3 regions of the Micromonospora sp. CA-248089 genome follow, and region 3 is predicted to be linked to each of the others. Evidence: riboswitches for the same ligand, from Rfam matches in the RefSeq annotation. Region 3 holds a riboswitch; each other region holds the start of a gene.
The links. A riboswitch is a leader RNA that binds a small molecule or an ion and turns the genes downstream of it on or off. The one in region 3 is predicted to bind cyclic di-AMP.
Positions count from the first base shown of each region.

Region 1: linked by a shared signal. The riboswitch ahead of ACQP26_RS10575 (C39 family peptidase) and the one ahead of ACQP26_RS16545 (transglycosylase family protein) in region 3 are both predicted to bind cyclic di-AMP.
Region 2: linked by a shared signal. The riboswitch ahead of ACQP26_RS02785 (coiled-coil domain-containing protein) and the one ahead of ACQP26_RS16545 (transglycosylase family protein) in region 3 are both predicted to bind cyclic di-AMP.

Region 1 is NZ_CP192016.1:2,198,491-2,206,155, reverse strand. Features, by position in the region: gene ACQP26_RS10585 (CDP-glycerol glycerophosphotransferase family protein) at 1-156, shown strand, start outside; gene ACQP26_RS10580 (alpha/beta fold hydrolase) at 163-909, opposite strand; gene ACQP26_RS10575 (C39 family peptidase) at 1,092-1,946, opposite strand; cyclic di-AMP (ydaO/yuaA leader) riboswitch at 2,140-2,282, opposite strand; gene ACQP26_RS10570 (hypothetical protein) at 2,592-3,356, opposite strand; gene ACQP26_RS10565 (acyltransferase family protein) at 3,918-5,147, opposite strand; gene ACQP26_RS10560 (polysaccharide pyruvyl transferase family protein) at 5,307-6,632, shown strand; gene ACQP26_RS10555 (alpha-ketoglutarate-dependent dioxygenase AlkB) at 6,673-7,308, shown strand; gene ACQP26_RS10550 (uracil-xanthine permease family protein) at 7,404-7,665, shown strand, end outside.
Region 2 is NZ_CP192016.1:552,365-560,029, forward strand. Features, by position in the region: gene ACQP26_RS02775 (helix-turn-helix transcriptional regulator) at 17-358, opposite strand; gene ACQP26_RS02780 (carbonic anhydrase) at 526-1,179, shown strand; gene ACQP26_RS02785 (coiled-coil domain-containing protein) at 1,237-2,265, opposite strand; cyclic di-AMP (ydaO/yuaA leader) riboswitch at 2,270-2,400, opposite strand; gene ACQP26_RS02790 (YibE/F family protein) at 2,555-3,829, opposite strand; gene ACQP26_RS02795 (SHOCT domain-containing protein) at 3,994-4,203, opposite strand; gene ACQP26_RS02800 (metal-sensitive transcriptional regulator) at 4,328-4,627, opposite strand; gene ACQP26_RS02805 (heavy-metal-associated domain-containing protein) at 4,708-4,914, shown strand; gene ACQP26_RS02810 (hypothetical protein) at 4,951-5,931, shown strand; gene ACQP26_RS02815 (heavy metal translocating P-type ATPase) at 5,949-7,665, shown strand, end outside.
Region 3 is NZ_CP192016.1:3,466,294-3,473,958, forward strand. Features, by position in the region: gene ACQP26_RS16535 (M4 family metallopeptidase) at 1-896, shown strand, start outside; gene ACQP26_RS16540 (YbaB/EbfC family nucleoid-associated protein) at 1,018-1,467, opposite strand; gene ACQP26_RS16545 (transglycosylase family protein) at 1,651-2,328, opposite strand; cyclic di-AMP (ydaO/yuaA leader) riboswitch at 2,327-2,472, opposite strand; gene ACQP26_RS16550 (LLM class flavin-dependent oxidoreductase) at 2,643-4,205, shown strand; gene ACQP26_RS16555 (winged helix-turn-helix transcriptional regulator) at 4,252-4,728, shown strand; gene ACQP26_RS16560 (SDR family oxidoreductase) at 4,761-5,459, shown strand; gene htpG (molecular chaperone HtpG) at 5,525-7,357, opposite strand; gene ACQP26_RS16570 (FadR/GntR family transcriptional regulator) at 7,556-7,665, shown strand, end outside.

The DNA.
Region 1 (7,665 bases), 1.3 Mb from region 3:
CTCGACGCCGACCCGAAGGCGGCGCAGCGCTGGGCGGCCCGGACCCGCTACCTGGGCGACTTCCCCGCCGACGGCTACGCCGAGGCGTTCCTCACCGCCGCCCGCCGCGAGCTGGAACCCGAATGGTCGGTCCCGGCGCCGCGCGCCGTGGTGTAGGCCCGCTCAGAGGTACGGGTCGAGCAGGGCGAGCACCGCGGCCGGGTCCTCGACGTGCGCGTTGTGGCCCAGCCCGGGCAGCGTGGCCACCGGCACACCCAGTTCCTTGAGCTGCGCGTCGGTCACCATCGGGTCCTGCTCGCCCCGGGCCAGCAGCACCGGCACGTCGGTGGCGGCCAGCAGCGCCGCCAGCCGGGGCTCCCCGACCGCGAACGCCGCCGGATCCATGGCGAGCCGCCAGCGGCCGTCCTCCCGCCGCAGCCCCGCCTCCACCACGGGATGGTCCGGGGCGAACAACCCGGCGAGCCCTGACACCCGCAGGTAGCGGCGAGCCGCCTCGTCGCGGGTGGCGAACCAGGTGACCGGCCGCGCGGCCAGTTCCTGCGACTTCGCCAGCTCGGCCGGGGACCAGACCGCCTTGATGCCGAGCCCCACCACCGCGTCGACCGGAAGGGCCCGCTGCCGGGCGGCGAGCGCCAGCGCCACCACCCCGCCGAGCGAGTGCCCGAGCAGCACCAGCCGGTCGGTGGGGCCGAGCCGTACCGGGCCGAGCCCGTCGGCCACGCGTTGGGCGAGGGCCTCGAACGAGTAGCCGGGCAGCGGCGGCGACCAGCCGTGACCGGCGAGGTCGGGGGCGAGCCAGCGGCCGGGCCAGCGGCGCTCCAGCAGCGGCGCCCAGGGCAGCCACACCTCGCCGGTGGCACCCACGCCGTGCAGGAGAATCAGGTGCCGCTTCCCCGTCGCATCGCCCATTGGCGCAGTCTGCCACCGCCCGCCCCGCACACGCGAGACCGAACCCCGCCACCCCCGGCCCCCACCAGCCCGTCGATCTTGCGGTTTCGGCCCCCGGGATGCCCGGCTCACCCGTTATGCCGGGGCCACAACTGCAAGATCAACGGGGCGAGGCGAGGCGGGGCCGGGGTGGGGTGGGACGGTCAGGCGGAGTAGCCGCGGCTGGCGATCCAGTGCGCCAGGTCGATCGTGGTGAGCCAGTACGAGGGCAGCGACGGGTCGGCCGAGTCGGCGATCCGTACGGTCCGGCCGTCGTCCTTGTAGCCGACCACGGCGACGTAATGGCCGCCCGGGAACGAGTGCCAGCCGCCGTTGGTGTCGGTGGCGGTACCGGCGACGTTCGCGACGACCGCGCGGCCGTTGCTGATCGCCTCGACGACGTCGGCCTGGAGCCGGTCCATCTGGGCCGGGGTGGCGGTGCCGGGAATCATGCGGGTCCGGTACGGGTTGCCCTTGACCTGCTGGTTGAGCACCCGGGTGGTGTCCTCGGCGGAGTTGGTGCCCATCTCGGTGGTGCCGAGCGGGCCGGCGAGCGCGTCCTGGCTGCGCTCGATGCCGGCGGCGCTGAGCGCGTTGCGCACGGCGGCCGGGCCGCAGTAGAAGTAGTTGATCTGCGCCTGGTAGTCGTAGTCGAGCGACTTGCTCGACGGCGGCTTCGGCTTGGCCTTCCGGGTGAGGTCCGGGTCCGCCGCCGCCTTGGCCGACGGGGAGGCGCTCGCCGACGCGCTGGGCGCGGCCGAGGCGCTGGGCGACGCCGGCGGTACGGCGATGCGGGCCTCGCCGCGGCTGGCGGGCTGCTCGCCGAGGCGGGCGGCGCCGAGATCGGCGACCGCCGCGGTGTTCTCCTGGACCGGGGCGTCGTCACCGGCGGCGGCGACGGTGCCGGCACCGGCGGCCAGCACGAGCGCGGCGGCCGATCCGGCGATGATCTGGTACGGGCGTTCGGTGACGATCCGTCGCAGCTGACGCTTCAGGTGGTGCTTCACGAAATCCTCCACGGGGCGTGAGCGGCACACGCCGGCCCGGCACGCGGAGGAACTCACACGTGCTGGCGGGGCCGGATGGCCGGGGGATCGGGAACGCCCGTGATGCCGGGCGCCCAGGGGGCGGTTGCCGGTCGCGCGTCAGGCGAGCGCGGGCACCGCGGTGCCGTGGAGGCGGGGGGACGATCGAGGGGTGGGCAAGAGGGGTAACTCCTTCCGTGGCCGCCGACCGGGTTAGCTGACGGATTCGGGCGGGAAGTACGCCCTACCGCGGGCCGTGGGCTCGCGGATTCACCCCGATGGTGCTCATGGGTCCCCGGTTCGTGGAACTCGATTAGGCGGGTCGGTGCGGCGTCGCCGTCGGCGATCGATTACCGCATCGGACGCGCCGACACTACCGGTGGGTATGTCCCATGCCAAGCGCTCCCACCTGCGTAAACGTGATCCGCGGTAACGGATTTCGGAACACCCGGTTACTGACTTCACTCAATGGGACAAGCAGTTTCGACGGCACCCGGCGGCGGAAACAGGACAGACGGCGAGCAGCCGACCGGCAATTGCGCGACTCGATGACCCGTTCTGCGCCCCACGCCCGATTCGGCGGCCCGGGTGACCGGGCTCACCATATTCCGGGTAACAATTCGGTCGAGACGGGTCGCCTCAGCCGACCCGGGCCGGGCGCCACCGCGCGTTCCGGACCGCCGCGGGCACCGGCAGGGCGCTCGTCGTCGCGCTCCGGTACGGCAGAGCGGGCCGCAGGGCCACGGTTGCCGCGTACGCCTCGGCGGCGAGGGTCCGGGCGGCCTCGGCGGCCAGTTCCGCGTCCCGCCAGGCCGCCCGCTCCCGCGCGGCGGCGCGCTCCCATCCGGCCCGGCGCCCGTCCCGGACCGTGCGGGCCAGCACGATCTCCTGCTCGGCCGGGTGCCGGCGCGGATCCCACCCGTTGCGGTGCGCCAGCACGTCGGCGAGCTGACGGGCGGTCAGGTCGCCCCGCCAGTGCGCCGTCATGGCGGCGTGGTGCAGCCAGCGCTCCCGGGCCGCGTACTCGCCAGGGGTGCGCGGGGTGCGCGGGGCACCCAGCGCGGCGGCGCCGGCCAGGCGGCGGGCGGCGCCGTCCGCCTCGTCGTACGCGGTCCAGGCCCGGTCCGCCTCGTCCTGCGCGGCCAGCCACCGCTCCCGGCGGCGACGGGCCGTCTGGGCGGCCCCGGCGGCGGCCACCGCCACCTCCTCGGCGTAGCGGACCAGATCGTCGCGGCGGACGGCGTCGGCGTCGGCCGGCTCGGGGACGGCCTCCGGCTCGGGGTCGCGTTCCGGCCGGGCGACGAGCGCGGCGAGCAGGCCCAGGGCGAGCAGCAGCAGGAAGGACCAGATGGCGGCGGCCTCGGGCACCGCGGTGAGGAAGTGGTACAGAGCGGTCTGCGACATGGTCGGCACCTCACGGGAAGAACCTGACGGGAGGACCCGCACGACCTCGCCGGGGCGGGCCGGTGGAACGGGCCGCCGGGGCGGGTGCGGGGATGACGTTCGGTGGGTGCGGTGAACGGGCGCGGCCCGTGGGCGGATCAGCGGGCGGGCGGGGCCCGCGGGCCGGCCGGCGCGGCGACCCGGCCGGCCGGGACCGGCTGCGGTGCGGCCGGGCCGACGGCCCGGGAGCGGGCGCCGGGACACCGGCGGGAAGGGCCTGCCGCTCGGCCGCGCGGTCGGCCTCCGGCCGCACGGTGGCCGAGGCACCGGCGACGGGGTACGCCGGGACGGCCGCCGCCGGAGCCGGGGCGGCAGCGGCGACACCGGACGGCAGCGTGGCGGCGCCGAACGAACAGGCGACGACCACGGCGAGACTGGCGAGCATCCGGGCGGTCCAGCGCGCCACCCACCACACGGGGCAGGTGAGCGCGATCGGAAGCACGGGTACAAATTACCGCCGAACCCCCACGAACGCACCGCCGCACGGCGTGTCGCGAATCGACCGGCCGACGGGTGCGCGTGTCAGTCCGGGCGACGCCGCCCGGCGTACTCGATGCCCTCGCCCGGACCGGCGACGGACGTCGCGCCGTCGTCGGCGGCCGGGGTGGCGGCGTCGTCGGCAGCCCCGCGCGGAGCCGGCACGGCCGGCGCGGCGGCTCGCACGCGGGACGCGGCGCGGGCCCGGCGGGACGGGCCGAGCAGGCGCATCATCGGCACCTCCACCCAGCGGTGCAGCGCGGCGGCCAGCGCGAGCGTGACCACCAGGAAGCCGAGGACCGCGAGCGGGCCGCGCCAGCCGGGCAGGCCGCTCCCCCAGTGCCCGGTCAGCCGCAGCACGGTGACCATGACCAGCACGTGCACCAGGTAGAAGGCGAACGACACCTCGCCGAGCCAGACCATGGCGCGGGACCGCCAGGGGGTGGGCCGGCCGCGCACGTCGGCGTCCGCCGCGGCGGCGATGACCAGCAGGTACGCGACCGCGAGCAGCGCCGCCCAGAACTCGGCCGGGATCCACAGCGCGGCGACGACCCAGGTGGTGACGAAGACGGCGGTGGCGACGGTGAGGTTCGGGCCGCGCCAGCGGTGCCGGCGCATCAGCTCGGCGGCGGCCACGCCCATCCAGAACTCCAGCGACCGGGTCACCGGGAAGATCTGCGTGAACCACCACCGCTGCTCCTCCGGCACGAGCTGCTGACCGGGCCACAGCGCCAGGATGAGCAGCGGCGCCGCGATCAGCACGGTCCGCAGCACGCCGGTACGGGCCCGGCGCAGCCACGGCACCACGAGCGGCAGGCACAGGTAGAAGGCCAGCTCGCAGGAGAGCGACCAGCTCACGTTGTTGACGCTGTAGAAGTAGCCGCCCAGCGGGATCCACGCCTGGACCAGGAAGAAGTTGGCGATCGCGGCCCACGGGACGATCGGGTCGGCGAACCAGGCCGCCACCGCCACCGCCGCGACGAACGTCACCACGTGGTTCGGGTAGATCTTGGCGAACCGGCGGCGCAGGAACGTCCACGCGCGTTCCCCGTCCCGGTACGACCAGACCAGCACGAACCCGCTGAGGATGAAGAAGAACTCGACGCCGGACAGGCCGAGGCTGAACGCCTTGTCGATCAGGGGCTTCAGGTGCGGCTCGGCGACGATGCCCATGGTCCCGGCGTGGAAGCCGAAGACGAGCAGCGCGGCTACCCACCGCAATCCGGTCAGCGACGGCAGTCGTGGGGCACGGGTGACGGTCGGCGCGCTGGTCATTCCGGGCACCCTACCCCGGGGAACCGGGACGTTCCCGGCGAGCCGACGTCCGCCGGGTCTCTCAGGGGCGGCGGATAGGATTTCCGTTCCTGCACGCGCGGGCACCCCACCACGGCTCCCGCCCGGACGCCGTGCCGTACGGAAGGTGAGCGAAACCGGATGCACCAGCGGATCCTGCTCCGCGCCCGCAAGGGCCCGTTCGACGTCCTCACGCCGGAGGAGACGTTCGCCGGCAACTGGATCGGCGACAACAGCGGCAACCTGGTCTTCAGCCACGCGGCGCACAAGCTGCTCGCCACCTCCACGGCCGAGATCACACCGACCCGCACCCCGGCCGACCCGCGTCTCGCCGACGAGATCAACGAGCGGCACGACGTCTTCGTGGTGCCGCTGGCGAACGCGTTCCGGCGCAGCTTCATCCACCGGCTCACGCCGCTGACCCGGCTGATCGAACGGCTGAAGATCCCGGTGGTGGTGCTCGGCGTCGGCGTGCAGACGAACGTCGACGGCGACCGCGAGTACCTACGCCCGATCGACGAACCGGTCCGCGCGTTCTGCAAGGCCGTGCTGGACCGGTCGCACAGCATCGGCGTCCGCGGCGAGGTGACCGAGAGCTACCTCAACACGCTGGGCTTCTCCGACGTGGAGCAGATCGGCTGCCCGTCGATGTTCCTGCACGGCGACACGTTCCGGCTCGAGAAGGACCGCCCGGAGCTGACCGCCGACTCGAAGGTCGCGCTCACCATCTCCCCGTACGTCCGCTCGATGGCCGCTGTGGTCCGCCACCACCAGGAGCGCTACCCGAACCTCTGCTACGTGCCGCAGGACCTGCGCACGCTCGGCACCCTGCTCTACGGCGACGCGCCCGAGCACCGGGGCCAGAGCAGCGACATCCCGCTGCACACCTCGCACCCGCTGTTCGCCGAGGACAAGGTGCGCATGTTCGTCGACCCGTGGACCTGGATGTCGCACCTGTCCGGGTACGACTTCGCGTTCGGCACCCGCATCCACGGCACCATCACCGCGCTCGTCGCCGGCACGCCCGGCTACCTGTTCGCGCACGACTCGCGCACGCTGGAACTGGCCCGCTACTTCGGCATCCCGCACCGGATCATGCGGGACGTGCCGGCCGACGTCGACGCCGCCGACCTCTACGCGGAGGCCGACTACACCGCGCTCAACGACGGCCACAAGGCCCGCTTCGAGACCATCACCGCGTTCCTGCGCAAGCACGACCTCGGTACCTCGTTCGCCGACGGCGACAGCGCCGCGCGCTTCGACCGGCAGGTCGCCGAGACGGTGTTCCCGCCGGCCGTCCGGCCCGCCGCCGCCACCCCGCCGGCCGAACTGCTGACCCGCATCGAGCGGCTGCGCGACGAGAACGCCAAGCTCACCGCCACCATCGACGCGCTGCGCTCGCAGCAGCTCCGGGAGCGGATCAAGCAGGCCGTCCCGGGTACCGTCCGCCGGATGCTGCGGCGCTGACCGTCGTACGCCTGTTCGAGAGCGCGGTACGATCGGCGACGTGTCCGACGCGTACCAGCCCTCGATGCTCGACCTGGCCGAGCAGGGCCCGGCCCTGGGCCCGCTCGCCGGGGCGCTGCGCCGGCACGAGCTGAGCCGGGGCGCCTGGGTCGACCACCTGCCCGGCTGGGTCCGGGGCTCCGACGAGGTGCTCGACACGCTGCGCCACGACGTGCCGTGGCGGGCCGAACGCCGCACCATGTACGACACCGCTGTCGACGTACCCCGGCTGCTCTGCTGGTACGCCGCCGGCCGGCCCCTGCCGCACCCGGTGCTCACCGCGGCCCGGGACGCGCTCACCCGGCACTACGCGCCCGAACTGGGCGAGCCGTTCGTCACCGCCGGCATGTGCCTGTACCGCGACGGGCGCGACAGCGTCGCCTGGCACGGCGACACCCTGGGCCGCTCCGCGCACACCGACACCATGGTGGCGATCGTGTCGTTCGGTTCCCCGCGCGCGCTGCTGCTGCGCCCCCGCGGCGGGGGCGGCGGCAGCCTGCGGTTCCCGCTCGGCCACGGCGATCTCGTGGTGATGGGCGGCTCCTGCCAGCGCACCTGGGAGCACGCGGTGCCGAAGACCACCCGGCCGGTCGGCCCCCGGGTCAGCGTCCAGTTCCGTCCCACCGGCGTCGCTTGAGCCCGGGCCGGGCCCCCATCCGGCCAGGGCACGTGCTAGAAACAACTCCCAGGGTCGATCACGCCCCCGTCACCCGATGACGCGAAGGGCGACCGATGACCCAGTCCCCCACCTCCCGCTGGTCCCCGTGGACCCTGCACGGCGACGGCCGCCAGGTACGTCCCGGCGACGTGGTCGCGCCCGACGAGCGGCTCTCCTGGCCGCGCACCATCGGCGTGGGCGTGCAGCACGTGGTCGCCATGTTCGGCGCCACCTTCACCGTCCCGCTGATCACCGGGTTCCCGCCCGCCACCACGCTGCTCTTCTCCGGCCTCGGCACGCTGCTGTTCCTGCTGATCACCGGCAACCGGCTGCCCT
Region 2 (7,665 bases), 2.9 Mb from region 3:
GTGGTGCCCGTCCGGGTCACCTGCCGGCGGTGGCGTCGCCGGCCGGCTCGGCGGCGAACAGGGCCAGCAGCGCGCCGACCTGCTGGTCGGCCTCGGCCGGGTGCCGGAAGCGGCCCTTCGGGTTGATCGTGTACTCGTTGCGCCGTCCCACCCGCGTACGCCGCAGGTAACCCCCGGCCTCGAGGTCGGCGACGATGGCCTGGGCCGCCCGTTCGGTCACGCCCACCTCGTCCGCCACGTCCCGCAGCCGGGCGGTGGGGTTGCGCGCGATCGCCAGCAGCACATGGCCGTGGTTGGTGAGGAAGGTCCAGTTACGGCGGCTCCCGTCCTCAACTGGTGTGGTCGCCATGGTGGTCATGCTATGGCCACCCGCGTCACCGGCCGAATCGGCGCGGGCCGGTGCGTCCGGCGACGGGGAAAGTATGAAATGCGTATCACGAATCTTGACGGGCCCCGAGGTGCGTGTGACCGTGGGTCGCGAGGCCGTTCGGCCTGGTGGTTCCCCAGGTAGACGAGGTGAGGGACATGACGCCGAGCACCCCGGAGCAGGCACTGGACGAGCTGCGTGCCGGTAATCACCGGTTCGTCACCGGCGCCCCGCAGCATCCGAATCAGGACGCCGGGCACCGGACAGCTGTCGCCGACGGTCAGCATCCCTTCGCGGTGATCGTCGGCTGCTCCGACTCGCGGCTCGCCGCCGAGATCATCTTCGACCGCGGCCTGGGAGACCTCTTCGTGGTGCGTACCGCCGGGCACACCGCCGGGCCGGAGGTGCTCGGCAGCGTCGAGTACGCGGTCACCGTGCTTGGCACGCCGCTCGTGGTGGTGCTCGGGCACGACTCGTGCGGCGCGGTCCAGGCCGCCCGGGAGGGGGTGCGGACCGGGGCCGCCCCGGTCGGGCACCTGGGCGCGGTGGTGGACGCGGTCTCGCCCAGCCTGCTGCGCGCCGCCCGTCAGGGCGTGGAGGACCTCGACGGCATCATCGACGTGCACATCGCGCAGACCGTGGAGACGCTGCTGGCCCGGTCCGCCGTGCTGGCCGAGCGGGTGGCGGCCGGGCGGTGCACGGTGGTGGGCATGTCGTACCGGCTCGCCGGCGGCGAGGTGCGGACCGTGGCGCAGTCCCCGGCCCCGGTGCCCGCGCCGGCGGCGCCCGCCGACCCGGCGCTGGCGAGCTGACACATTCGGACGCGAAAGGGGCCGCCCGAGGGCGGCCCCTTTTTCGTGGTGTCCGGGTCAGAGCAGCGACATGTGGACGTGGTCGGTGTGGTTCGACGGTCCGCTGTAGGAACGCCAGCCGGTGGCCGGGAACCAGATCTGCCGGTTCCAGATGACGTAGTAGATGCCCAGCCGGTCGGCGTTGCGGATGAGGAACGCGGCGACCTCGTTGCCGTACCGGCGGGTGTCGTTGTTGTGCCACGGCGCGAAGCCGCTGTTCTGCAGCGACCAGTCACACGCCTTGCCCTTGGGGTGTTCCCACGGCCCGCCGGACCGGTAGCAGCCCACGAAGCGCTTGAAGCCCGCGCGCCGGACCTCCTTGTACGCGTGCAGCGTGCGCGGGGTGACGCAGCCCGAGGTGGTCGGGTCGTCCTCGCTGCACGACTCGGACTTCCAGCCGCCGTCCGCGGTGCGACCGGGGGCGATCTTGGCGACCGGTGAGGTGGCGGAGACCAGGCCGCCGGTGAAGCCGAGACCGCCGACGAGCTTCAGCGCGCGCTCGGCCTGCACCTTCTCGCGCTCCATCGCGTTCTTCTGCTTCTCCTGCTCGCGCACCTCGGCGTCGAGCGCGATCTTGGCCTGCTCGGCGCGGGTCTTGACCGCGTTGATGGCGGCCAGGCGCTGCGCGTTGAGGAGGTTCAGCTCGTCGAGTGCGTTGACCCGGCGGACGAACGAGTCGGGCGAGTTGCTCTCCAGCAGCATCGCCATCGCGCCCATCCGGCCGGTCCGGTAGGACTGGGCGGCGAGCTGGTTGACCTGCGGGCTGAGCGCGTCGAGTTCGGCCTGTGCCGTCTTCACCTCGGCCGCCAGCCGCCGCTGGCGGTCCTGGGACTTGGCGAGCTTCGCCTTGGCCTGGAGGAAGTTCCGGTTGGCCGCGTCGATCGCCTCGGTGATGAGCGGCGGTTCGCCGTCCTCCTCGTGGCCCGAGGGGGTGCCGGGGGCCGCCGCGGTGGGTGCCGCGGTCGCCGGGGTCGGCCCGGCCAGCACGGCCAGCGAGGCCAGCACGGCCACCACGGGTGTCAGCCAGCGGCGCAGGGGTGCCGTCACAGTGTTCCCTTCCGTCGGCCGCCGACCGGGTTAGCTGACGGGTTCGGGACGGAAGTGGCCCCTACCGCTGTCGCGGATTCACCCCATGTACCTGGTTCCCCGGCTCGCCCGCGGGCGATTGGGCGGCGGCACCGCTGGCGCCGGTGCGCGCCTTCGGCGGTGACCGGCAGCGAGGTTACCTGACAGCACTCCTGAGGATCTACGTCCGGAAGCCGACCAATAGCGAGATTTCGCCGTGGCGCACCGTGACCAGCGTCGCGTTTGAAATCGATGGTCACGCTGCGGAGTGTCACCATGCGGCCTCCGTACTCCTTCCGCCGCCGAGCGCCTCCAGCGCGTCGTCCCGTCCGGCCGGCGGCCGGGGCGCGGGCGGCGCCGGCTCCGCGCCGCGCGAGCGCCGTCCGGCGGTGGTCACGATCGCGGCCAGTCCGGTCGTCAGCGGTACGGCGGCGATCAGGCCGAGCGTCGCCACCGCGCTGCGGACGATCTCCTGCGCGAGGAACTCACTGGTGAGGATCTCGCTCACCGGGCGGGAGTCGGCGACCAGCAGGAGCAGCAGCGGCAGCGAGGCGCCCGCGTACGCCAGCACGATGGTGTTGACGGTGGACGCGATGTGGGCCCGGCCGACCCGGGTCGCGGCCCGGTAGAGCTGCCGCCGGGACAGCCCGGGATTGGCGTGCGCCAGTTCGGTGACGGTGGCCGCCTGGGTGACCGTCACGTCGTCCAGGACGCCCAGCGAGCCGATGATGATGCCGGCCAGCAGCAGCCCGTGCAGGTCCACGTCGCCCTGGAACATGGACAGCGTGGTGGCGTCCTCGCTGCCGAAGCCGGTCAGGTGGGTGGCGGACGTGGCGAGCAGGCCGAGCACGCCGGTGATCACCAGGCTGCCGAGCGTGCCGAGCACCGCCACCGACGTCTGCGCGGTGATCCCGTGCGTCAGGTAGAGCACCACGAACATGATCAACGCAGCGCCGACGATCGCCACCAGCAGCGGTGGCTGGCCGGCACCGATACCGGGCAGCACGAAGCCGAGCAGGATGGCGAAGCTGGCCACCAGGCCGCCGAGCGCGGCGAGCCCGCGCCAGCGGCCGAACGCCACGATCGCGGCGGCGAACAGCACCATCAGCCAGATCAGCGGCGTACCGCGCTGGTGCTCGGCGATGTTGTAGGACTTCACCGACGGGTCGGCCGGGTCGGTCAGCTCGACCAGGACGACCTCGTCGCCGACCGCGACCCGGGGCGCGCCCGGCCCGGCCGGGATCGGCGTCTCGACCTGCCGGCCCGCGTCCGGGCCCTGCTCGGCGGTGACCGTCACGGTGCCGCACGGGCCACCGCCGCCCTCCGGGGCCTCCGGGGTGGGCGGGCAGGGCTCGGTGACGACCCGGGTCACCGTGCCGTGGTAGCGGGGGACGTCCGCCCCGCCGACCGGCTCCCGGTCCTGCCGGGGCCAGAGCACCAGCGCCGCGATCACGGTGAGCGCGAACAGCGGCACCACCACGGCGACGAGCAGCCGTCGTACGCCCGGCGGCGCGGCGGGCGCGGGGTGGGTGTGGTCGGCACCCATGAGGTCTCTCCCAACGGTCGCGGCGACGCCTGGTCCGCCGGACCGGTGTGGTCACCCGGCCGGCGCGGACGTGTCGACCACGTCCGGGTCGTCGCCCGGCCATGGTAGGCAGCCCGGTCGGGCGCTCCCGGACGCCGTGGCCGGTGACACGCGCGCCGTGCGGGTCAGGTCAGTCCGGCCCGGCGTCGCCGGTACTCGTCCTCGTCGATCTCGCCGCGGGCGTACCGCTCGTCGAGGATGCGCCGGGCCGTCGTCGGGCCCAGGTACTGCGGGCCGGTCCACCGCACGGCCGCCCAGACGAGCCCCGCCAGCACCGCGAGCACCAGCAGGGACCAGATCCACATCCAGCCCATCATCGGGCTCTGCCACATCATCGGGCCGCCCTCCGTCCGTCGCCGCGGGTCCGCCGGTCCGGCCTGCCCGCCACTTCGACGGTACGACCGGCACGACGCGTCGGCGCGGGTCGATGTGCCCTGCCCGGGGGGTCGGAGGTCCCGCTCAGCCGCGTTTCATCAGGCGGCCGACGGCGGCCATCATCTCGGTCGCCATCTCGTCGGCCCGGCCCTCGGCGGCGCCCTCGTGCATGCAGTGCCGGGCGTGCCCGTCGAGCAGGCCCAGCCCGACCTTGTCCAGCGCCGCCTGGATGGCCGAGATCTGCGTCAGCACGTCGATGCAGTAGCGGTCGTCCTCGACCATCTTCTCGATGCCGCGGACCTGGCCCTCGATCCGGCGGAGCCGGGCGAGGAGTTGGTCCTTGCTGGCGGTGTAGCCCCGGGTGGGGCTGGACGGCGCGGTCATGACACCGAGGATAGCGTACCCCTCGGGGGTATGCTAACGTTCCGAACGTACCCCTGGGGGGTATCGGATCGGAGGGCGAGATGGAGACCACCTACCAGGTGAGCGGCATGACCTGCGGGCACTGCGTCAACTCGGTGAGCACCGAGCTGAGCGCGCTTCCGGGCGTCACCGACGTCCAGGTCGACCTGGCCAGTGGCCGGGTCACCATCACCAGTCAGAACCCGCTGGACGCGGACGCGGTCCGCGCGGCGGTCGACGAGGCCGGCTACGACCTCGTCGGTGCGTGACGGGTCCGACGGACCCGCGAGAACCGAGGAGACACCATGAACACGGCGACGAAGCTCAGTGGCTTCGCCCTCGGCCTCGTGGCGGTGTTCGGCGCGGCGTACGGGATCGGCAACCTGGCCGATCCCGTCGCCCCGGCCGCCGAGACCCGCCACGACGACAGCGACAGCGACCACGGGGCCGGCGACGCCGGTCACGGTGACGAGAGCAACGCGGGCGGCGCCTCCGCGCACCTGCCCGGCGGGCTGCTCGTCTCCGAACGCGGCTACACGTTCCAGCCCGCCGCCGCGCCGGCCGGGCAGTTCGCCTTCCGGATCACCGGCCCGGACGGCGCGCCTGTCACCCGCTTCGAGGTGGCCCACGACAAGCGCATGCACCTGATCGTCGCCCGCCGGGACCTGTCCGGGTTCCGGCACGTCCACCCGGAGATGACCGGAGACGGCACCTGGCGGATCGCCTCGCCGCTGGGCGGCCCCGGTGTCTGGCGGGCGTTCGCCGACTTCACCCCCGAAGGCGGGGAGCCGCTGACCCTCGGCCTGGACGTCACGGTCCCCGGCGAGCTGACCGCCCGGCCGCTGCCGGCGCCGGCGACCAGCACCACCGTCGACGGCTACACGGTCACCCTGACCGGCACGCCGGAGCCGGGCCGCACCAGCCGGCTCACGCTCTCCGTCAGCCGCGACGGGCAGCCGGTCACCGACCTGCAGCCCTACCTCGGCGCGTACGGCCACCTGGTGGCGCTGCGGCAGGGCGACCTGGCGTACCTGCACGTGCACCCGGAGGGCAGGCCCGGCGACGGGCGCACGCCGGCCGGTCCGGCGATCACGTTCGCCGCCGAGGTGCCCTCACCCGGGGCGTACCGTCTCTACCTGGACTTCCGGCACGGCGACGCGGTGCACACCGCCGAGTTCACCGTCCTGGCCGGCGACCCGACCGCGCCGCCGCCCGCCGCGCCGGCATCCACCACCGCACCGACCCCGGACGCCGGACACGGCACTCCGGGGCACGGGCACAGTTGAGCGCCGGAGGTGCCGCGATGACTGCCACGGGAAAGGCGCTGCCCACCGCGCCGAACCTGATCGAACTGGCGATCGGCGGGATGACCTGCGCGTCCTGCGCCGCCCGGATCGAGAAGAAGCTCAACCGGATGGACGGCGTCGAGGCGACTGTGAACTACGCCACCGAGAAGGCCACCGTCCGGTACGCCGACGACATCGCGCCGGCCGACCTGATCGCCACCGTCGAGAAGACCGGCTACACCGCAGTGGTGCCGCCGCCGCCCGAGCAGGCGGAGGCCGCGGCGGGCGGCGAGCCGGTGGACGAACTGCGCACCGCGCGTACCCGGCTCTGGGTCTCCGCCGTGCTCACAGTGCCGGTGATCGTGCTCGCCATGGTTCCGGCCTGGCAGTTCGACTACTGGCAGTGGGCCTCGCTCACGCTGGCCGCCCCGGTGGTGGTCTGGGGCGGGCTGCCGTTCCACCGCGCCGCACTGGTCAACCTGCGGCACGGCGCGGCGACCATGGACACGCTCGTCTCGCTCGGCACGCTGGCCGCGTTCGGCTGGTCGCTCTGGGCGCTGTTCCTCGGCACCGCCGGCATGCCCGGGATGAAACACCCGTTCAGCTTCGACATCACCCGCGGCGACGGCGCCGGCAACATCTACCTGGAGGCCGCCGCCGGGGTGACCGTGTTCATCCTGGCCGGGCGGTACTTCGAGGCCCGCTCCAAGCGCACCGCCGGGTCGGCGCTGCGCGCGCTGCTGGAACTCGGGGCCAAGGACGTGGCGGTGCTGCGCGACGGGCAGGAGACCCGGATCCCGGTCGGCCGGCTGGCGGTCGGTGACCGCTTCGTGGTCCGGCCCGGCGAGAAGGTCGCCACCGACGGCGTGGTCGAGGAGGGCACCTCGGCCGTCGACGCCAGCATGCTCACCGGCGAGTCGGTGCCGGTCGAGGTGGGGCCGGGCGACGCCGTGGTCGGCGCGACGGTGAACGCCGGCGGCCGGCTGGTCGTCCGGGCCACCCGGGTCGGCGGCGACACCCAGCTCGCCCAGATGGCGCGGCTGGTGGAGCAGGCGCAGACCGGCAAGGCGGCGGTGCAGCGGCTCGCCGACCGGATCTCCGGCGTGTTCGTGCCGATCGTGATCGCGCTGGCCGCGGGCACGCTCGGCTGGTGGCTCGGCACCGGCTCCGGTACGACCGCCGCGTTCACCGCCGCGGTGGCCGTCCTGATCATCGCCTGCCCGTGTGCGCTCGGCCTGGCCACGCCGACCGCGCTGCTCGTCGGCACCGGGCGCGGCGCGCAGCTCGGTGTGCTGATCAAGGGGCCGGAGGTGCTGGAGTCCACCCGCCGGGTCGACACCGTGGTGCTGGACAAGACCGGCACCGTCACCACCGGCCGGATGGCGCTGGCCGAGGTGCTGCCCGCCGACGGCGAGGACGCCGCCGAGTTGCTCCGGGTGGCCGGCGCGCTGGAGGCCGCCTCCGAGCACCCGATCGCGCGTGCCGTCGCCGAGGCTGCCGCCGACGCCGGGCCGCTGCCGCCGGTCGGCGAGTTCGCCAACGCCGAGGGGCTGGGCGTGACCGGCACCGTCGACGGCCGGACCGTGGTGGTCGGCCGGGCCCGGCTGCTGCGGGAACGGGGTCTCGACGTACCCGAGGAGGTCGAGCGGGCCGCGACCGGCGCGGAGGCCGCCGGGCGGACGGCGATCCTGGCCGGCTGGGACGGGCGGGCCCGGGGCGTGCTCGCGGTGGCCG
Region 3 (7,665 bases):
GCCCGATCCGCAACATGTACAACCCGTCGGCGCTCGGCGACCCGAACTGCTACTCCAGCAGCATCCCGTCGACCGAGGTGCACGCCGCGGCCGGCCCGGGCAACCACTGGTTCTACCTGCTGGCCAACGGCAGCAGCCCGACCAACGGGCAGCCGTCCAGCTCGACCTGCAACAGCAGCAGCGTGACCGGCCTGGGCATCCAGAAGGCCATGAAGATCATGTACAACGCGATGCTGCTGAAGACGTCCTCCTCGTCCTACCTGAAGTACCGCGTGTGGACGCTGCAGGCGGCGAAGAACCTCTACCCGAGCAGCTGCACCGAGTTCAACACGGTCAAGGCGGCCTGGGCCGCGGTGAGCGTGCCGGCCCAGTCCGGTGAGCCGACCTGCGCCGGCGGCACCCCGACGCCCACGCCGAGCACCACGACCACCCCGCCGTCGGGCGGCTGCTCCGGCAACAAGCTCGCCAACCCCGGCTTCGAGTCGGGCAACGTGAGCTGGAGCGCCTCGTCCGGCGTCATCACCACCGACAGCGGCCAGGCCGCGCACGGCGGCTCGTACAAGGCGTGGCTGGACGGGTACGGCTCGTCGCACACCGACACGTTGAGCCAGTCGGTGACGATCCCGGCCGGATGCCGGGCGACGTTGAGCTTCTGGCTGCACATCGACAGCGCGGAGTCGACCACCAGCACCGCGTACGACAAGCTCACCGTCAAGGCCGGCAGCACCACGCTGGCGACCTACTCCAACCTGAACAAGGCCACCGGCTACGTGCAGCGGTCCTTCGACGTCTCGTCGCTCGCGGGCACCACGGCGACCATCTCGTTCAGCGGCGTGGAGGACAGCTCGTTGCAGACGTCCTTCGTCGTCGACGACACCGCGGTCACCCTGAGCTGACCGTGGCGTAGCGCGGCCGGTCGTCGTCCTCCCGGCGGCCGGCCGCCTCGTCGTCCCAGGCCGGGGCTACGTGCCGGGCCGGTGCTGCGCCTCGCCGCGCCCGGGGCGCGTGCGGCCGGGGTCAGGCCGGGCGCCCGGCCCGGGACGCGGTGCCGCGGTCGCGGTGGATCCGGGCGGCGGCCTCGTGCATCGCGCGGCCGAACAGCTCCGCCTGGTCACCCATGCTGCCGAGCCGGGCGGCGAGCGCGTCGGCGTCGGCCCGCGCCGACGCGCTGACCTGGGCGTCCAGCTCGGACAGGGCGGCGTTGGCGGCGGCGACGAGATGTCCGCAGAGGACGTCCAGGGGCTCGCCGGCCAGCTCCGGGTCGACCGTCACCGAATCCAGCCTGCCACCCTGGACGGCGACCGCGCGGACCCGGCCGCCGGCTGCCGTGCCCTCGGCGCGCAGCAGGTCGCCCGGCTCGCCGTCGGCGTGCGCCGAGGCCCGGGAGCGCATCGCCGTGAGAGCCTGCTGCGTGCGGGTCAGCAGCTCGTCGATGCTCGCGGCAGCCGAGAACGGGTCGTTGGTCATTTCCGCGCTTTCTTCACGTCTGAGCCGATCATCGTGACCCTAGCAACCGGCTCCGACGAATCGCGGTCAGCGGCCGTCACGGTCGGCGTCCCGGCGCCGCGAGCAGGCCGGACACCGGCGGCGCGGCGTGTCGCGGGCTGGCGAACGCCCGGCCGGGCGAACCGGCCGGGCGTCCGGAGCCGGTCAGCGCAGGCGCAGCCGCTGACCGGGGAAGATCAGGCCGGGGTCGTCGCCGACCACGGCCCGGTTGCGCTCGTGCAGGGCACGCCAGCCGCCGTTGACGCGCTGCGCCACGGCGATCTCCGACAGCGTGTCCCCGCGCCGCACCACGTACGTCTCGGCGCCTGGCGCAGGTTGCGGCGCCACCGTCGTCGCGGCGCGTTCCGGCCTCGCGGCGCGTTCCGGTGCGGCCTTGCGCGTGGTCGCCCGTTTCGGGGCCGCCTTCTTCGCGGCCGCCTTCTTCGGCGCCGCCTTCGGGGTGACCCGCTCGGACCGGGTCGCCGCGCTCGCCGAGCCGCCCTTCTTGCCGCAGACCGGCCACGCGCCGATGCCCTGACCGCGCAGCACCTTCTCGGCGACGGCGATCTGCTCGGAGCGGCTGGCCAGGTCGGCGCGGGCGGCGTACTTCTGGCCGCCGTAGCCGTTCCAGGTGGCGCGGGAGAACTGGAGCCCGCCGTAGTAGCCGTTACCGGTGTTGATCTTCCAGTTGCCGCCGGATTCGCAGCGCGCAACCGCGTCCCAGTTGACGCCCGCGCTGGCCGGAGCGGCCGGGCCGAACAGGGTCGCGGCGCCGACGGCGACGCCGGCCGTCATCGCTGCGAGAGCGGTACGACGACCCCGGGTCGAGTATTCAGTTGCCATGTGGATTCCTCCACGCCGACGAGGTGAGCTGTCGGGTTCGGGCCGAGGAGCCCGGCCGCCGGTGGCGGCTTCACCCCGAGGTGACGGTGCACCGTGGAACGTGTGGTTCCCCCGCTCCCGCGCGAGGTTCGGTTACCGGGGCCGGCGGCGGGATTTGGCGTTTCCGGCCTGCGGTGTCCGCGTCTGCGGACGAAACCGACGCTAGGAGCGATTTGCGACAATAGTCCACTTCTTGTGATGCTCTTCACCCGGCCGGACTACCACCTGTGGCGCTACCGTGGCAGGGCTGGACAAGATCACGGGAGGCGGAACCGATGACCGATCACGGACACGAGCTGACCTTCGGCGGCTTCATCACCCCCGCCGCCGGGCAGCCCGACCAGGTGGTGGCGCTCGCCCGCCTCTGCGAGCAGGTCGGGCTGGACCTGGTCACGTTCCAGGACCACCCGTACCAGCCCGGCTTCCTGGACACCTGGACGCTGATGTCCTACGTGGGCGCCGCCACCGAACGCGTCCGTCTGGCCGGAAACGTCCTCAACCTGCCGTTGCGCCAGCCGGTGGTGCTGGCCCGCAGCGTCGCCAGCCTGGACCTGCTCACCGGCGGCCGGGTCGAGCTCGGGCTCGGCGCGGGCGCGTTCTGGGACGCGATCGAGGCGGCGGGCGGGCGGCGCCTGTCCCCCGGTGCGGCCGTCGAGGCCCTCGACGAGGCGATCCGGGTGATCCGCGAGGTCTGGGACACCGGCAGTCGCGGCATGATCCGGGTCGACGGCGAGCACTACCGAGTGGTCGGCGCCAAGCGTGGCCCGGCGCCCGCGCACCCGGTGGGCATCTGGGTCGGCGCGTACAAGCCGCGCATGCTGCGCCTGGTCGGCCGCGCCGCGGACGGCTGGCTGCCGTCGCTGTCGTACCTGCCGAAGGGCCCCGACGAGCTGCCCGCCCTCAACGCGCTGGTCGACGAGGGCGCGGCGGCCGCCGGACGCGACCCGGCTGCGATCCGCCGCATGCTCAACGTGACCGGCACGTTCGCCCGCTCGTCGGCCGGTTTCCTGGCCGGGCCACCGGAGCAGTGGGTGGAGGAGCTGGCCGGGCTCACGCTGGAGCACGGCATCACCACGTTCATCCTCGGCAGCGACGAGCCGCGCGCGATCCAGATCTTCGGCCAGGAGGTGGCGCCCGCGGTCCGGGAGCTGGTCGCGGCCGAGCGCGCCGCGCCCACCGGCGGCACCCGCGCGGCGTCCGACGAGCAGACCGCCGCCGGCCTCCCGAGCACGCTCGGCGTCACCCCCACCCCCGACCCGGGGGTACGCCTGAGCGCGCGCCGCCCGTGGGACGAGTCCACCCGCCCGAGCGCCCCGCAGCCGCCGGCCGGACACGCCTACCCGGCCCGGGGACAGGCCGCCGGGCAGCACCTGGTGGACGTGCACGACCACCTGCGCCAGGAGCTGGCCCAGGTGCGGGACCTGCTGGAACAGGTCAAGCGGGGCAGTGTCTCGCCGGGCCGGGCGCGGGCCGCGCTGAACGAGATGACCATGCGGCAGAACAACTGGACGCTCGGGGCGTACTGCGCGGCGTACTGCACCATGGTCACCCAGCACCACGGGCTGGAGGACGCCTCGATCTTCCCGCACCTGCGCCGCTCCGAGGCCGGGCTGGCGGCGGTGCTGGACCGCCTCGAGGAGGAGCACGTGGTGATCCACGGGGTGGTGGAGAGCGTCGACCGGGCGCTCGTCGAGCTGGTCCGCCGGCCCGGCGACTTCACGCAGCTCCAGGAGGCGGTGGACCTGCTCACCGACACGCTGCTGTCGCACCTGTCGTACGAGGAGCACCAGATCGTCGAGCCGCTGGCCCGGCACGGCTTCTTCCCCGGCCAGCTGTGAGGTAGCTGACTTTTGCTTTCCTAAGTCAGGGGGTACCGTCGACGCCATGACGGACCTCCTTGCGCAGCGTGACTCCTGGTCCACCGCCAACTGCTCGATCGCCCGGGCGCTCGAGGTGGTCGGCAACCGCACCACGCTGCTCCTGTTGCGGGAGGCGTCGTTCGGCACCCGCCGCTTCGACGACTTCGCCCGGCGGGTCGGCGTCAGCGAGCCGGTGGCCGCCACCCGCCTCAAGCAACTCGTCGCCGACGGGCTGCTCGACCGGCGTCCCTACCGCGAGCCCGGGCAGCGCACCCGCGACGAGTACGTGCTCACCGCGAAGGGCAGCGACCTGATCCCGGTGCTCGTCGCGCTGCGGCAGTGGGGCGACACGTACGCCGCCGACGAGGCGGGTCCGGCGGTACGGGTGGCCCACGACGAGTGCGGCGCGGCGGTGCACGTCCGGCTGCGCTGCGACGCCGGGCACGACGTACCGCCCGGTGAGCTCGCCGTGCTGCCCGGTCCGGGCCTGCTGTCCGCCTGACCTCCCTTCCCCACCACCTCTCGGAGCGAGACATGAAGATCGCTGGAAGCACCGCCCTGGTCACCGGCGCCAACCGCGGCTTCGGCCGGCACCTGGCCGCCGAACTCGTCGCGCGTGGCGCCACCGTCTGGGCCGGCGCGCGCGACCCGGACACCGTGGACCTGCCCGGCGTCACCCCGGTACGGCTCGACATCACCGACCCCGCGTCGGTGGCCGCCGCCGCGGAGCGGGCCGGGGACCTGACGCTGCTCGTCAACAACGCCGGCGTGAGCACCGGCACCGACCTGCTCGACGGCGACCTCGAGAAGATCCGGCTGGAGCTGGAGACGCACTACCTCGGCACGCTGTCGGTGGTGCGGGCGTTCGCGCCCCGGATCGTGGCCAACGGCGGCGGCACGATCCTGAACGTCCTGTCCGCGCTGTCCTGGTTCACGTTCCCCGGCGTCGGCGCGTACGGCGCGGCGAAGGCCGCCGAGTGGTCGATGACGAACGCCCTGCGCGTGGAACTGGCCGGGCGGGGTGTCCGCGTCGCCGGCCTGCACGTGGGCTACATGGACACCGAGATGGCCGCCGCCGTCCCCGGCCCGAAGGCGCACCCGGCCGACGTCGCCCGGCTCGCGGCCGACGGCATCGAGTCCGACAGCTACGAGATCCTCGCCGACGACGTCGCCCGGCGGGTCCAGGCCGGGCTGTCCGGCGGCGTGGCCGCGCTCTACCCCGCGCTCCCCTGAGCGCCACCTGTTAAGAGGGGGCCCCTCCTATCGCGTAGGCGATAAGAAGGGGCCCCTCCTTACAGCTAGAGGCCGCGGGCGAGGCGGTCGGCGAGGATGCGGGTGAACCGGGCCGGGTCGGCCAGCTCGCCGCCCTCGGCCAGCAACGCCATGCCGTACAGCAGCTCGGCGGTCTCGGTCAGCGCGGCCGTGTCGCCACCCTCCCCGTGCGCCTTGCGCAGCCCGGTGACCAGCGGGTGGGCCGGGTTCAGCTCCAGGATCCGCTTGACCTGCGGCACCTCCTGGCCCATGGCCCGGTACATCTTCTCCAGCGTCGGCGTCATGTCGTGCGCGTCGCCCACCACGCAGGCCGGCGAGGTGGTCAGCCGGGTGGACAGGCGTACCTCCTTGACGCTGTCGGCGAGCGCGCCGCCGAGGAACGTGAGCAGCTCGGCGTACTCCTGCCGCTCGGCCTCGGCCTTCTCCTTCTCCTCCTCGGTCTCCAGGTCCACCTGCCCCTTGGCGACCGAGCGCAGCGTCTTGCCGTCGTACGCGCCGACGCGCTCGACCCACACCTCGTCCACCGGGTCGGTGAGGATCAGCACCTCGTAGCCCTTGGCGCGGAACGCCTCCAGGTGCGGCGAGTTCTCGATGGTGGCCCGGTTCTCGCCGGTGGCGTAGTAGATCTCGCTCTGACCGTCCTTCATCCGCTCCACGTACGCGCGCAGCGTGGTGGGCTCGGCCGGGTCGTGGGTGCTGGCGGCGCGGACCAGCTCCAGCAGCGTCTCGGTGTTGTCCGGGTCCTCCAGCAGACCCTCCTTGACCACCGCGCCGAACTCGGTCCAGAACGTGCGGTACGACTCGGCGGACATGTCCTTGAGCGTGGCGAGGACCTTCTTGACCAGCCGGCGGCGCACCGCGCGGATCTGCCGGTCCTGCTGGAGGATCTCCCGGGAGATGTTCAGCGACAGGTCGTGCGCGTCCACCACGCCCTTGACGAAGCGCAGGTAGTTGGGCATCAGCGCGTCGCAGTCGTCCATGATGAACACGCGCTTGACGTAGAGCTGCACGCCGCGGCGGCCCTGCGGGGAGAACAGGTCGAGCGGGGCGTGCGAGGGCAGGAACAGCAGCGCCTCGTACTCGAAGGTGCCCTCGCCGCGCATGTGGATGGTTTCGAGTGGGTCGGCCCAGTCGTGCGCGACGTGCCGGTAGAACTCCTTGTACTCGGCCTCGTCGACCTCGTCCCGCGAGCGCGCCCAGAGCGCCTTCATCGAGTTGAGCGTCTGCTCCTCGCGGGTGGTGGCGCCGTCCTCGCCGGGCTTGTCGACTGTCATCCGGATCGGCCACGAGATGAAGTCGGAGTACCGCTTGACGATCTCCCGGATCGTCCACTCGGCGGTGTAGTCGTGCAGGTTGTCCTCGGTGTCGACCGGCTTGAGGTGCAGCGTGACCGAGGTGCCCTGGGGCGCGTCGGCGACCTCCTCGATCGAGTACGTGCCCTCCCCCGCGGACTCCCAGCGGGTGCCGCCGGACTGCCCGGCGCGGCGGGTCAGCAGCGTCACCTTGTCGGCGACCATGAACGTGGCGTAGAAGCCGACGCCGAACTGGCCGATCAGCTCCTGGGAGGCGGCGGCGTCGGACGACTCGCGCAGCTTGCGCAGCAGTTCGGCGGTGCCGGACTTGGCGATGGTGCCGATCAGGCGGACCACCTCGTCGCGGGTCATGCCGATGCCGTTGTCCCGCACGGTGAGCGTACGGGCGTCCTTGTCGGCCTCGATCTCGATGTGCAGGTCGGCGGTGTCGGCCGGCAGGTCCTTGTCGACGAGCGACTCCAGCCGCAGCTTGTCCAGCGCGTCGGACGCGTTCGAGATCAGTTCGCGCAGGAAGACGTCCTTGTTCGAGTAGATCGAGTGCACCATCAGCTGCAACAGCTGACGGGCCTCGGCCTGGAACTCCAGCGTCTCGACCCCGTCGCTCACACCGACTCCCTTCCCTCTGGCGGGTCCTACGGCGGAAAGGATACGAGGGGTGACCGCCGCGGTACGCACCGGCCGCCCCGGAATTCGACTGGTACAACCAGTTGACGGGTTGACGTGCGCGGGGCCACACTGCTGCGCATGACCTTCGATCCCGCGCCCCGCGTCTCGGTCTCCGACCACGTCTTCGGCCGGCTGCGCGACGCGATCGTCTCCGGCCGGTACGCGCCGGACGAGACGCTGCCCGGCGA